Regions from separate parts of the Ruminococcus sp. OA3 genome, predicted to be linked through region 1. Evidence: riboswitches for the same ligand, from Rfam matches in the RefSeq annotation. Region 1 holds a riboswitch; the other holds the start of a gene.
What was found. Region 1 has a riboswitch for thiamine pyrophosphate ahead of thiC (phosphomethylpyrimidine synthase ThiC). Riboswitches for the same ligand answer to the same signal wherever they lie in the genome.
Positions count from the first base shown of each region.

Region 2: another riboswitch for thiamine pyrophosphate. It lies ahead of MCG98_RS08930 (energy-coupled thiamine transporter ThiT); the one in region 1 lies ahead of thiC (phosphomethylpyrimidine synthase ThiC).

Region 1 is NZ_JAKNTO010000001.1:2,564,599-2,569,259, forward strand. Features, by position in the region: gene MCG98_RS11445 (hypothetical protein) at 1-226, shown strand, start outside; gene MCG98_RS11450 (enoyl-CoA hydratase-related protein) at 238-1,017, shown strand; gene MCG98_RS11455 (4-hydroxybutyrate dehydrogenase) at 1,114-2,247, shown strand; TPP riboswitch at 2,269-2,374, shown strand; gene thiC (phosphomethylpyrimidine synthase ThiC) at 2,464-3,768, shown strand; gene MCG98_RS11465 (spore coat protein CotJB) at 3,911-4,384, shown strand; gene MCG98_RS11470 (manganese catalase family protein) at 4,384-4,661, shown strand, end outside.
Region 2 is NZ_JAKNTO010000001.1:1,964,186-1,968,846, reverse strand. Features, by position in the region: gene hcp (hydroxylamine reductase) at 1-252, opposite strand, end outside; gene MCG98_RS08940 (4Fe-4S binding protein) at 293-928, opposite strand; gene MCG98_RS08935 (Crp/Fnr family transcriptional regulator) at 1,025-1,705, shown strand; gene MCG98_RS08930 (energy-coupled thiamine transporter ThiT) at 1,759-2,418, opposite strand; TPP riboswitch at 2,457-2,557, opposite strand; gene MCG98_RS08925 (DUF3781 domain-containing protein) at 2,621-2,869, opposite strand; gene MCG98_RS08920 (excinuclease ABC subunit UvrA) at 2,920-4,661, opposite strand, start outside.

The sequences.
Region 1 (4,661 bases):
TGAGCTGAAAGAATCTTTGAAAGACCTGGAGATTTCATTTACGCCTTACCGCGCAGAAGAAGATTATGATTTTTGTCTGCTGGTGAGGGGATGTAATCGGGATTGTGTGTCAGATAAAGAATTTTCTAATTGCAGACAGATGTTTATAGCCGTCTGCAAAGAGGATTTTTTAATAATTAAAAGTGAACTTCGCGCATATTGTCAGGCCAAAATGCGTGAAGAGTAAGGAGTAATGATATGGAATATGCATTAATTGAACAACAAGGCCATGTCTGCACGATTACAATCAATTTTCCGAAAAAATTGAATGCAGTTAGTACAGCAGTGCTGACGGATTTAGGCGAAGCATTTGACCAGGTTGAGAAAATGAAAGACGTATACTGCGTGATCTTAAAGGGCGCAGGTGAGAAAGCATTTGTCGGCGGAGCTGACATCAAAGAGATGAGCGAATTCGGATTTTATGAGGCAAGAGACTACGCGAAATTCGGTGGTGCCGTGCTTGAAAAAATTCATCAGTTCAGAGTACCGGTTATCGCAGCGATCAACGGATACTGTCTGGGCGGCGGCGTAGAAGTGGCACTTGCATGTGATATGCGTATTGCCGCTGAAAATGCAAAATTTGCATTCCCTGAAGTTTCTCTTGGCATTATGACAGGTACCGGCGGATCTCAGAGACTGCAGGCGATCGTAGGGGAAGGACGAGCAAGGGAACTGCTGCTTACCTGCGACAGAATCGGTGCGGAAGAGGCATATAGAATCGGACTTGTAAACAAAGTAGTTCCAGCTGAAAACTTAATGGAAGAAGCAATGGTAATGGCAGAAAAAGTTGCCAAAAACGGACCAATTGCAGTTGCGACAATGAAAAAAGCGATCAATGTTGCCAGCGAGACAGATTATCCGACGAGTACGGAACACATGATTCTTTCCTTTGGATCTCTGTTTACAACACAGGATGCACATGATGCTCTTTCTGCGTTTGTTAATAAAGAAAAGCTTGATCATTTCAATAACAAATAGCAGATAGGTAAAGCATTTTATGGATTGGTAAATAGGGATTAGTATTTATTCTTGCTATTGTTAAAAAAATAACGAAATAAAAAAAGGAGAGCAAACATGAGACAGTTATTATTAAGAACGGAGATTCATAAATTTGACACGTTCGAAGATTTTGCAAAGGAATTCGAAATCGGAGAAGGTGACTTATTATTCACGAATGAATTTCTGTATACGCCCAAGATGAAACCGCTGGATCTGAAATGTGATGTATACTTCCAGGAGAAATACGGAACGACGGAGCCTACAGATGAGATGTACAACGCGATCTTCAGAGACCTGAAAGGCAAAGATTACAAGAGAATCATCGCTGTCGGCGGCGGTACAGTTGTAGATATGGCAAAATGGGTGGCATCTGAGAAACCGGATGATATCGTTGATGCATATAAAGAAAACCCGACATTTAAGCCAAAACATAAAACAGAGCTGGTCATCTGCCCGACCACATGTGGAACAGGCAGTGAGGTGACAAACATCTCCATGATCTATCTGACAAAGACAAAAACGAAAAAAGGCTGTGCGAACGATGAATTATTCGCGGATTACGCAGTGCTGATTCCGGATCTTGTAAAGAGCCTGCCGTATCAGCCATTTATGTACAGTGCGATCGATGCTCTGATCCATGCAGTTGAGAGCTATGTAGGCCGCCGTCATACAGATCTGTCCAGAATGTTCGGCAGAAGAGCAATCGAGCTGATCATGAACGGATTCACACAGATGATCGAAAAAGGACCGGAATACAGAATGGAGATCATGGATGACTTCGTTCTGGGAAGCAACTATGCAGGTATCGCATTCGGCACTGCAGGGTGCAACGCTGTGCATGCGATGAGCTTCCCGCTGGGCGGTATGTTCCATGTGGCACACGGCGAATCCAATTACGAACTGTTCACGACGGTTATGAAATACTACTACAAAATGAATCCGGATGGAGATATCAGGGAAATCAACCATGTACTGGCTGAAATCCTTGGCTGCGAGACGGAAGGTGCTGAAGTTTATGATAAACTGGAAGAGGCACTCGCTGCTCTGATTCGGAGAAAACCACTGTCCGAGTACGGGGTAACAGAAGAAATCTGTGATCAGATGGCTGAACTGGTTATCGCAGAACAGCAGAGACTGATGACAAATACTTATGTAGAGATGGACAAAGAAGCAGTTAAGAGTCTGTACCTGCAGGTTTTGAATGATTAATTGATAAATGACAACTGCATATGAAGATATTGAGGGAGCTCTGAGAAGGGCTGAGAGGAGACTGTGCGTCTCGACCTTGTAACCTGATGTGGATAATGCCAACGTAGGGAAATATTTCAGCGTATAGTTCAATTTGACTGTAAGGGATATATTACCTGCGTAATATATCCCTTATTTCATGATTTGGACCGCAGAAAATGCGGCATAGGAGGAAATATGAACGATACGACACAAATGAATGCAGCAAGAAACGGAATTATTACAGATGCGATGAAGGGTGTTGCCGAATACGAACGAATGGATGCAGAACTGATCAGGGAGCTGACCGCAAAAGGGCAGATTGCAATCCCGGCAAATAAGAACCATACTTGTCTGAAACCGTACGGTATCGGGAATATGCTGAGGACAAAGATCAATGTCAATCTGGGTACGTCGAAAGACTGCCTGGATATGGATGTGGAGCTGGAAAAGGTGATGGAGGCCGTGAAAATGGGAGCTGAATCCATCATGGACCTGAGTTCATTCGGTGATACAAGAAAATTCCGAAGAAAACTGACAGCTGAGTGCCCGGCCATTATTGGCACGGTTCCTATCTATGACGCTGTTGTCTATTATAATAAAGCCTTAAGGGAAATTACTTCTGATGAGTGGATTGACATTGTCCGCATGCATGCCGAGGACGGAGTGGATTTTATGACCATTCACTGTGGGATTAACCGTGCTACCGCAGAACGTTTTAAAAAATCAAAACGCCATACCAATATTGTATCCAGAGGGGGATCCATTATCTTTGCATGGATGGAACTGACGGGAAATGAGAATCCATTTTTTGAACGGTTTGATGAGCTGCTGGAGATCTGCCGCCAATATGACGTGACGCTGAGCCTCGGCGACGCCTGCCGGCCTGGCAGCATTGAGGATGCAGGTGATGTATCCCAGATTGAAGAACTTGTAACACTGGGCGAACTGACGACCCGGGCATGGGAAAAAGATGTTCAGGTGATCATCGAAGGACCGGGACACATGCCGCTCAACCAGATCCAGGCGAATATGGAAATCCAGCAGACGATCTGCAAGGGTGCACCATTCTATGTACTTGGGCCGCTCGTGACGGATGTAGCGCCGGGATATGACCATATCACTGCTGCAATCGGAGGGGCGATCGCAGCGACTTATGGAGCATCCTTCCTTTGTTATGTGACGCCTGCAGAGCATTTGCGCCTGCCTACGGTGGAAGATGTGAAAGAAGGGATCATCGCGTCTAAAATTGCAGCACATGCGGCGGATATTGCAAAAGGAATTAAAGGGGCCAGCGACTGGGATCATGATATGAGCGAGGCCAGAAGAGAGCTGGACTGGGAGCGCCAGTTTGAATTGGCAATGGATGGAGAAAAAGCCAGAAGATACCGTGCGGAGTCTACTCCTGAACGAGAAGATACCTGTACAATGTGCGGAAAAATGTGTGCAGTGCGCAATATCAATAAAATTTTACGCGGCGAGGATGTAGATATTATGGATTGATGCCGGAGGACGAATTTCATATGTTTTAGAGTTAACATTATTATTAAAATGTGTTTGAAAATGGCAAACTAAAAACTGCAGAACTCCACATAATAAAAATGTCACCTATTCTATTATGGCCGTAAAGAAAGGAGTTCTGTTTATGGAAGGAAGCGAATGTCTTGCGATAACCAGTATTCCCATGCAGAAATGGGGAGAAGTCTATCGGTTTTGTGAAGCTTTAAGAGAGGGAACGATTTTCCCCGCCCTGAATCTTCCGTTTTATGTGGCGGAGTCCGTGACAAATCCGGCGAAACAGCAGGAAGATTGCCAGGAAGTCGATCCGAGGCAGGCTGACCGGGAAACACTGATGACAAAAATCAGCGAGGTCAGCTTTGCGCTGAATGACCTGACTCTGTATCTGGATACACACTGTGAAGACAGTCAGGCGATACAACTGTTTGCAGAATGTGCTGCGCTGCGCGCTGATCTTCTGAAGATCTTCAGTGAACGGTTCTATCCGCTGACGCAGGCATGCCTTGCGAACTGCAGCTGCGAAAAAGAGTGTGAATCGGCGAACGGGATGGCCTTTTCATGGGAATGTGGCCCGGCACCGTGGGAAGGAGCGTGTATCTAATGTGGAATTATGAAAAAAGACTGCAGTTTCCCGTAAAGATTACAAAAACATGTCCGAAGACAGCACAGATGATCATCAGTCAGTACGGCGGACCGGACGGTGAGTTGTCTGCCTCGATGAGGTATCTTGCACAGCGCTATACCATGCCGGTAAAAGCGGTAGGAGGCCTTCTGACAGATATAGGAACGGAGGAGCTCGCCCACATGGAGATCATATGCGCCATGGTGTATCAGCTGACACGGGATGTTACAATCGAAGATGCCAAGACAGCGGGATT
Region 2 (4,661 bases), 600 kb from region 1:
CAGGTTTCTAATCGTTTCATCATTGAAGTTTACATTGGTAAGTGTCGCAAACAACCCATCGATGATGATCTGATCCGTGTTTTTTGTTTTGGGGTTGTTGCCGCAGGCGCGGGCCAGGCCAATCAGCGCACCAGTGAGCTCATCCTGCAGTTTCGCCGTATCTGCAGATTTACCGCAGACACCCGCATTTCCTGTACAGCCGGAACATCCCGCTGTTTGTTCACACTGAAAACAAAACATTTTTTGACTCATAGTAGAATCTCCTCTCTTCTTCTTTTACTATAATTGCAATTTATTCTAAGACACGCCCATTTTTAGAAATGGTAACTGTCTGCCATGGAATACGTTTTCCGCTGTTTTCAAGCGCTGTCATCGCCGCATGTTCAATACCGGCGCAACAGGGGACTTCCATCCGGACCACCGTCACGCTCCTGATATGATTCTGTCTGATGATCTGAGTCAGCTTTTCACTGTAATCGCCGTCGTCCAGTTTCGGACATCCGACCAGTGTCACTCTGCCGTGCATAAACTCCTGATGGAAATTTCCATAAGCATACGCCGTGCAGTCGGCAGCGATCAGCAGATCCGCCCCTTCGAGAAAAGGAGCATTTACAGCCACCAGCTTTATCTGCACCGGCCATTGCCTCAGCTGGGACGATGCCACGGGCACAGGCTGCACCGGTCCGGCTTTTTTCTTCTGATTGGCGGCGACAGCCTCTCTGTCATAGTCGGCCGCTTCACGTTCTACGAAATGAATCGCATCGACTGGACATGCGGGGAGACAATCACCCAGACCGTCACAGTAGTCATCCCGCAGCAGCTTCGCCTTGCCGCCTGTCACCCCTATCGCACCCTCATGACAGGCATTTGCACACAGGCCGCATCCATTGCATTTTTCTTCATCTATCTGGATAATTCTTCGAACCATTTTTGTTTTCCTCCTGTCTGTTTTCTTGACTTTATGGGTACAGTATAATAGAATCATTCCAACAAGTATGTTGTTATAACAACAAAGGAGCAAAAAATGGATTATATTTTTTTATCAAAGACTTTACTGTTCCGAGGGGATTCTCCTGAAGAAATTGAAATCATGTTGAACTGCCTGGGATGTGAACGGAAAACGTTTAAAAGAGGGGAAGTAATCTATCACGCCGGTGACATTGTCCAGTCTCTTGGCATCGTCATGTCAGGTCGGGCGCAAATTGAAAATGATGATCTGTGGGGGAATAAAAGTGTACTGGACAGTCTGGGACCAGGTCAGGTCTTTGCAGAGACGTACGCCTGTGTTCCGGGCGAACCTCTGATGGTGAGTGTTACAGCGACCGAGGCGTCTGAGATCTTATTTTTAAATATCGGGCGGGTACTGAAGACCTGCCCCAATGCCTGCCAGCACCACAGCAGGCTGGTCAGCAATCTGCTCACCATCTCTGCTCAGAAAAATCTGAACCTGTCCCGGCGGATCTTCCACACATCATCGAAATCTATCCGGGGAAGGCTGATGTCGTATCTGTCATTTCAGGCTGCCCGTCAGGGGTGTTATGAATTTACCATACCGTTTAACCGTCAGCAGCTTGCAGACTATCTGAGCGTGGACCGCAGTGCCATGTCAAATGAACTGAGTAAAATGCAGAGAGAGGGATTATTGTCTGTTGACAGGAATCATTTCTGCCTCAAAGAAGACATGGCAGATTTTGGAGGTGAATAAGCGAAGTCAGAAACACCTGCAGTGTATGGACAGGGAAAGTTCTGAGTTCTATATTAATTGATCGCCATCTCTTTTACCCGTGCCAGGGCTTTGCTGACAGACGGAATCATCAGAATCACGATTGTCAGTATCCCCTCAGCAAAAATATACGCTGCATTATATGCAAGTGAGTACGACAGTGCCCCCCATCCTGCCCACGCATATTCCCCGAAAAACAGCCATCCGGAGAGAACCGAGAATACGTAGCGTCCCAGGATACCGATGATGTACCCCTTCAGCAGCCCTCGCCTGGACTTTGCAAAGAGTCCGGAGAGTCCAAATGCGCCGAAAGCAAGCAGATAGTCGACGATGATCTGTATCGGAAACAGAATATACGGCCCCAGCAGAAACTGCAGCACGCCATAGGCTGTCGCGCTTAAAAGACCCGCCCCCAGACCGTAAAAATATCCCGGCAGGCAGATAAACAGCATGCTGCAAAGCGTGACCGCACCGCCGAACGGAAATTCATAGACCTTCAGCATGGACAACACGGATGCCAGAGCAACCGACATGGCACAGAACACCAGCTGCCGTGCATTCATGTGTTTTCTTTTTCCTCTGCCAGCAATAACCGAAGCCAGGATCAGCAAAGCCGCCAGCAATATCCCCACAGCCGCGTATCCCCCTGACGTGAGCGCATATCCATCCTCCGAAGCCTTAACAAAAAATGACATCAAAAAAACCTCCTTAGACAGAATTCAGGAGGGTTCTACTGATAATTACACTGCTTCCTTACGCCGGCATGATCCGGATCAAGTAGTGAGGGTCAACACATATGGTTCTCTCAGCCCGAAGGCTCCCCTAGCTGAATACTGTATGTTATTCTTTCCTGATTATAGCATTTGACCGGAGAATGTCAATAGAAGATGTATCTTTTCATTTCGCAGCATGTGCCGTGATAATGGTATAACTATATGCATTTACCGTAATGATGCAGGCATCCGTTCTCACATACCAGTTTTTCCCGTTTCTTGTGATAACAGCATTGGGAGAATTGATTTTTATTTTGCACCATTCGACCACATCATCTGTATCTAAAGACAAATTTCTTTTTATTCTCACCACACCCAGTTTCGTTGTATGCAGTCTGTCCAGTTTTTTCAGCAATTCATGATCTTCATTCATTCTTAACCTACCGCCATTCCTTTGTTGAAATTCTGTTTTTCTTTGCTGTCTCACCGTTCACACGAGGCCCGCAGGCTATCGGCGGTCAGCGTGTTTGCGTTCCTCAGCATATCCACCGGCGTTCCTGCGAATACCACCTCGCCCCCATTTTTGCCTCCATCCGGTCCGATGTCGATAATCCAATCCGCCCGTTTCATCACATCAAGATTGTGTTCGATCACCACCAGGGTGTTATCACGGGACACGATCATATCGAACAGCTCCATCAGATTCTGGATATCAGACATGTGCAGGCCGGTGGTTGGCTCGTCCATCACAATAATTTTGCCCCTCTTCCCCAGTTTCTTCGCCAGCTTGATCCTCTGGCGTTCGCCGCCGGACAGTGTCCCAAGCGGCTGTCCCAGCGTCAGATAGGATAGCCCCACCTGCTTCATCACCTTCAGCCGTCTTCTGATTCCGGCATCCTCGAACACTTCCAGCGCCTGTGAAGCAGTCAGGCTCAAAATCTCCACAATATTTTTCCCTTTATAGGTACAGGCGAGTGCCTCCTGATTATAACGCAGCCCTCCGCAGGCCTCGCACTCTGTCACAATCGGATCCATGAAAGCAAGTTCTGTCACGATAACCCCCTTGCCGCCGCACACCGGACATGCACCTGTGGAATTGAAGCTGAACAGGCCGTCCGGCTTTCCGCTCTCCCGCGCCAGCAGCTTCCGTATTTCATCGAAAAAGCCGAGGTAGGAGGCAGGCGTGGAGCGGTTCGTCGCCGTGATGGGGCCCTGGTCCACCATCACAATATCGCTTTCATACTGGCTGGCAAACACTTTGGAGATCAGCGTGCTCTTTCCGGAACCGGCCACACCGGTCACAACGGTCATAATCCCAAGTGGGATGTCCACATCTACATGTTTCAGGTTATGGAGGCAGGCATTCCGGACGGGCAGCATGCCCGCCGGCTGTCGGGGATTTGGCTTCAATGGCATTTTCTGCCGCATTGCCCTGCCTGTAAGGGTATCGGCTTTCAGTAGCTTTTGATAACTGCCCGCAAACACGATCTCCCCGCCGCTCTGCCCCGCCAGCGGCCCCACATCAATTACATAGTCAGCGATAGAGATGACATCTTTGTCGTGCTCCACCACAAGTACCGTATTGCCCTTGTCACGGAGCTGTCTGAGCAGATTATTCATGCGATAGACATCACGTGGATGCATACCGGCGCTGGGTTCATCAAAGATATAGGTCAGCCCTGTCAAACTGCTGCCCATGTACCGGACCAGCTTCAGACGCTGTGCCTCACCGCCGGACAGTGAAGGAGTTTCCCGGTTGAGATGCAGATACGGCAGGCCGATCTCTATCATCCTGTCCACCCCCTCTATCATCGTCTGTATCAGAACCCCCACCGTCTGATCTGATATCTGTGACAGAACTTCACGAAGCTGGGTCAGCTCCATTCCGCACATATCCGCGATGGAATATCCTCCAATCCTGCAGTTCAATACCGTATCATTCAGGCGCTTTCCGCGGCAGTCGGTACACTCGATCTCTGAAATCAGATTTTGTGACTTATCCTGAGTATGCCTGCTTTTGCTGCTGATATCACGGTTCAGAAGCGTTTTCGTATATTTATGAAACAGACCGGTCACTTTCGGATTTTCCGGCTCACCCCTGCCGTCACGCGAACCATACAGAAGCAGATTGTATTCCTCCCCGGTATACTCCCGGACCGGCTTGTCCAGGTCGAACAGCCCGGACCCGGCATACTGCTTCCAGTACCAGGAACCGGGCCGGAACA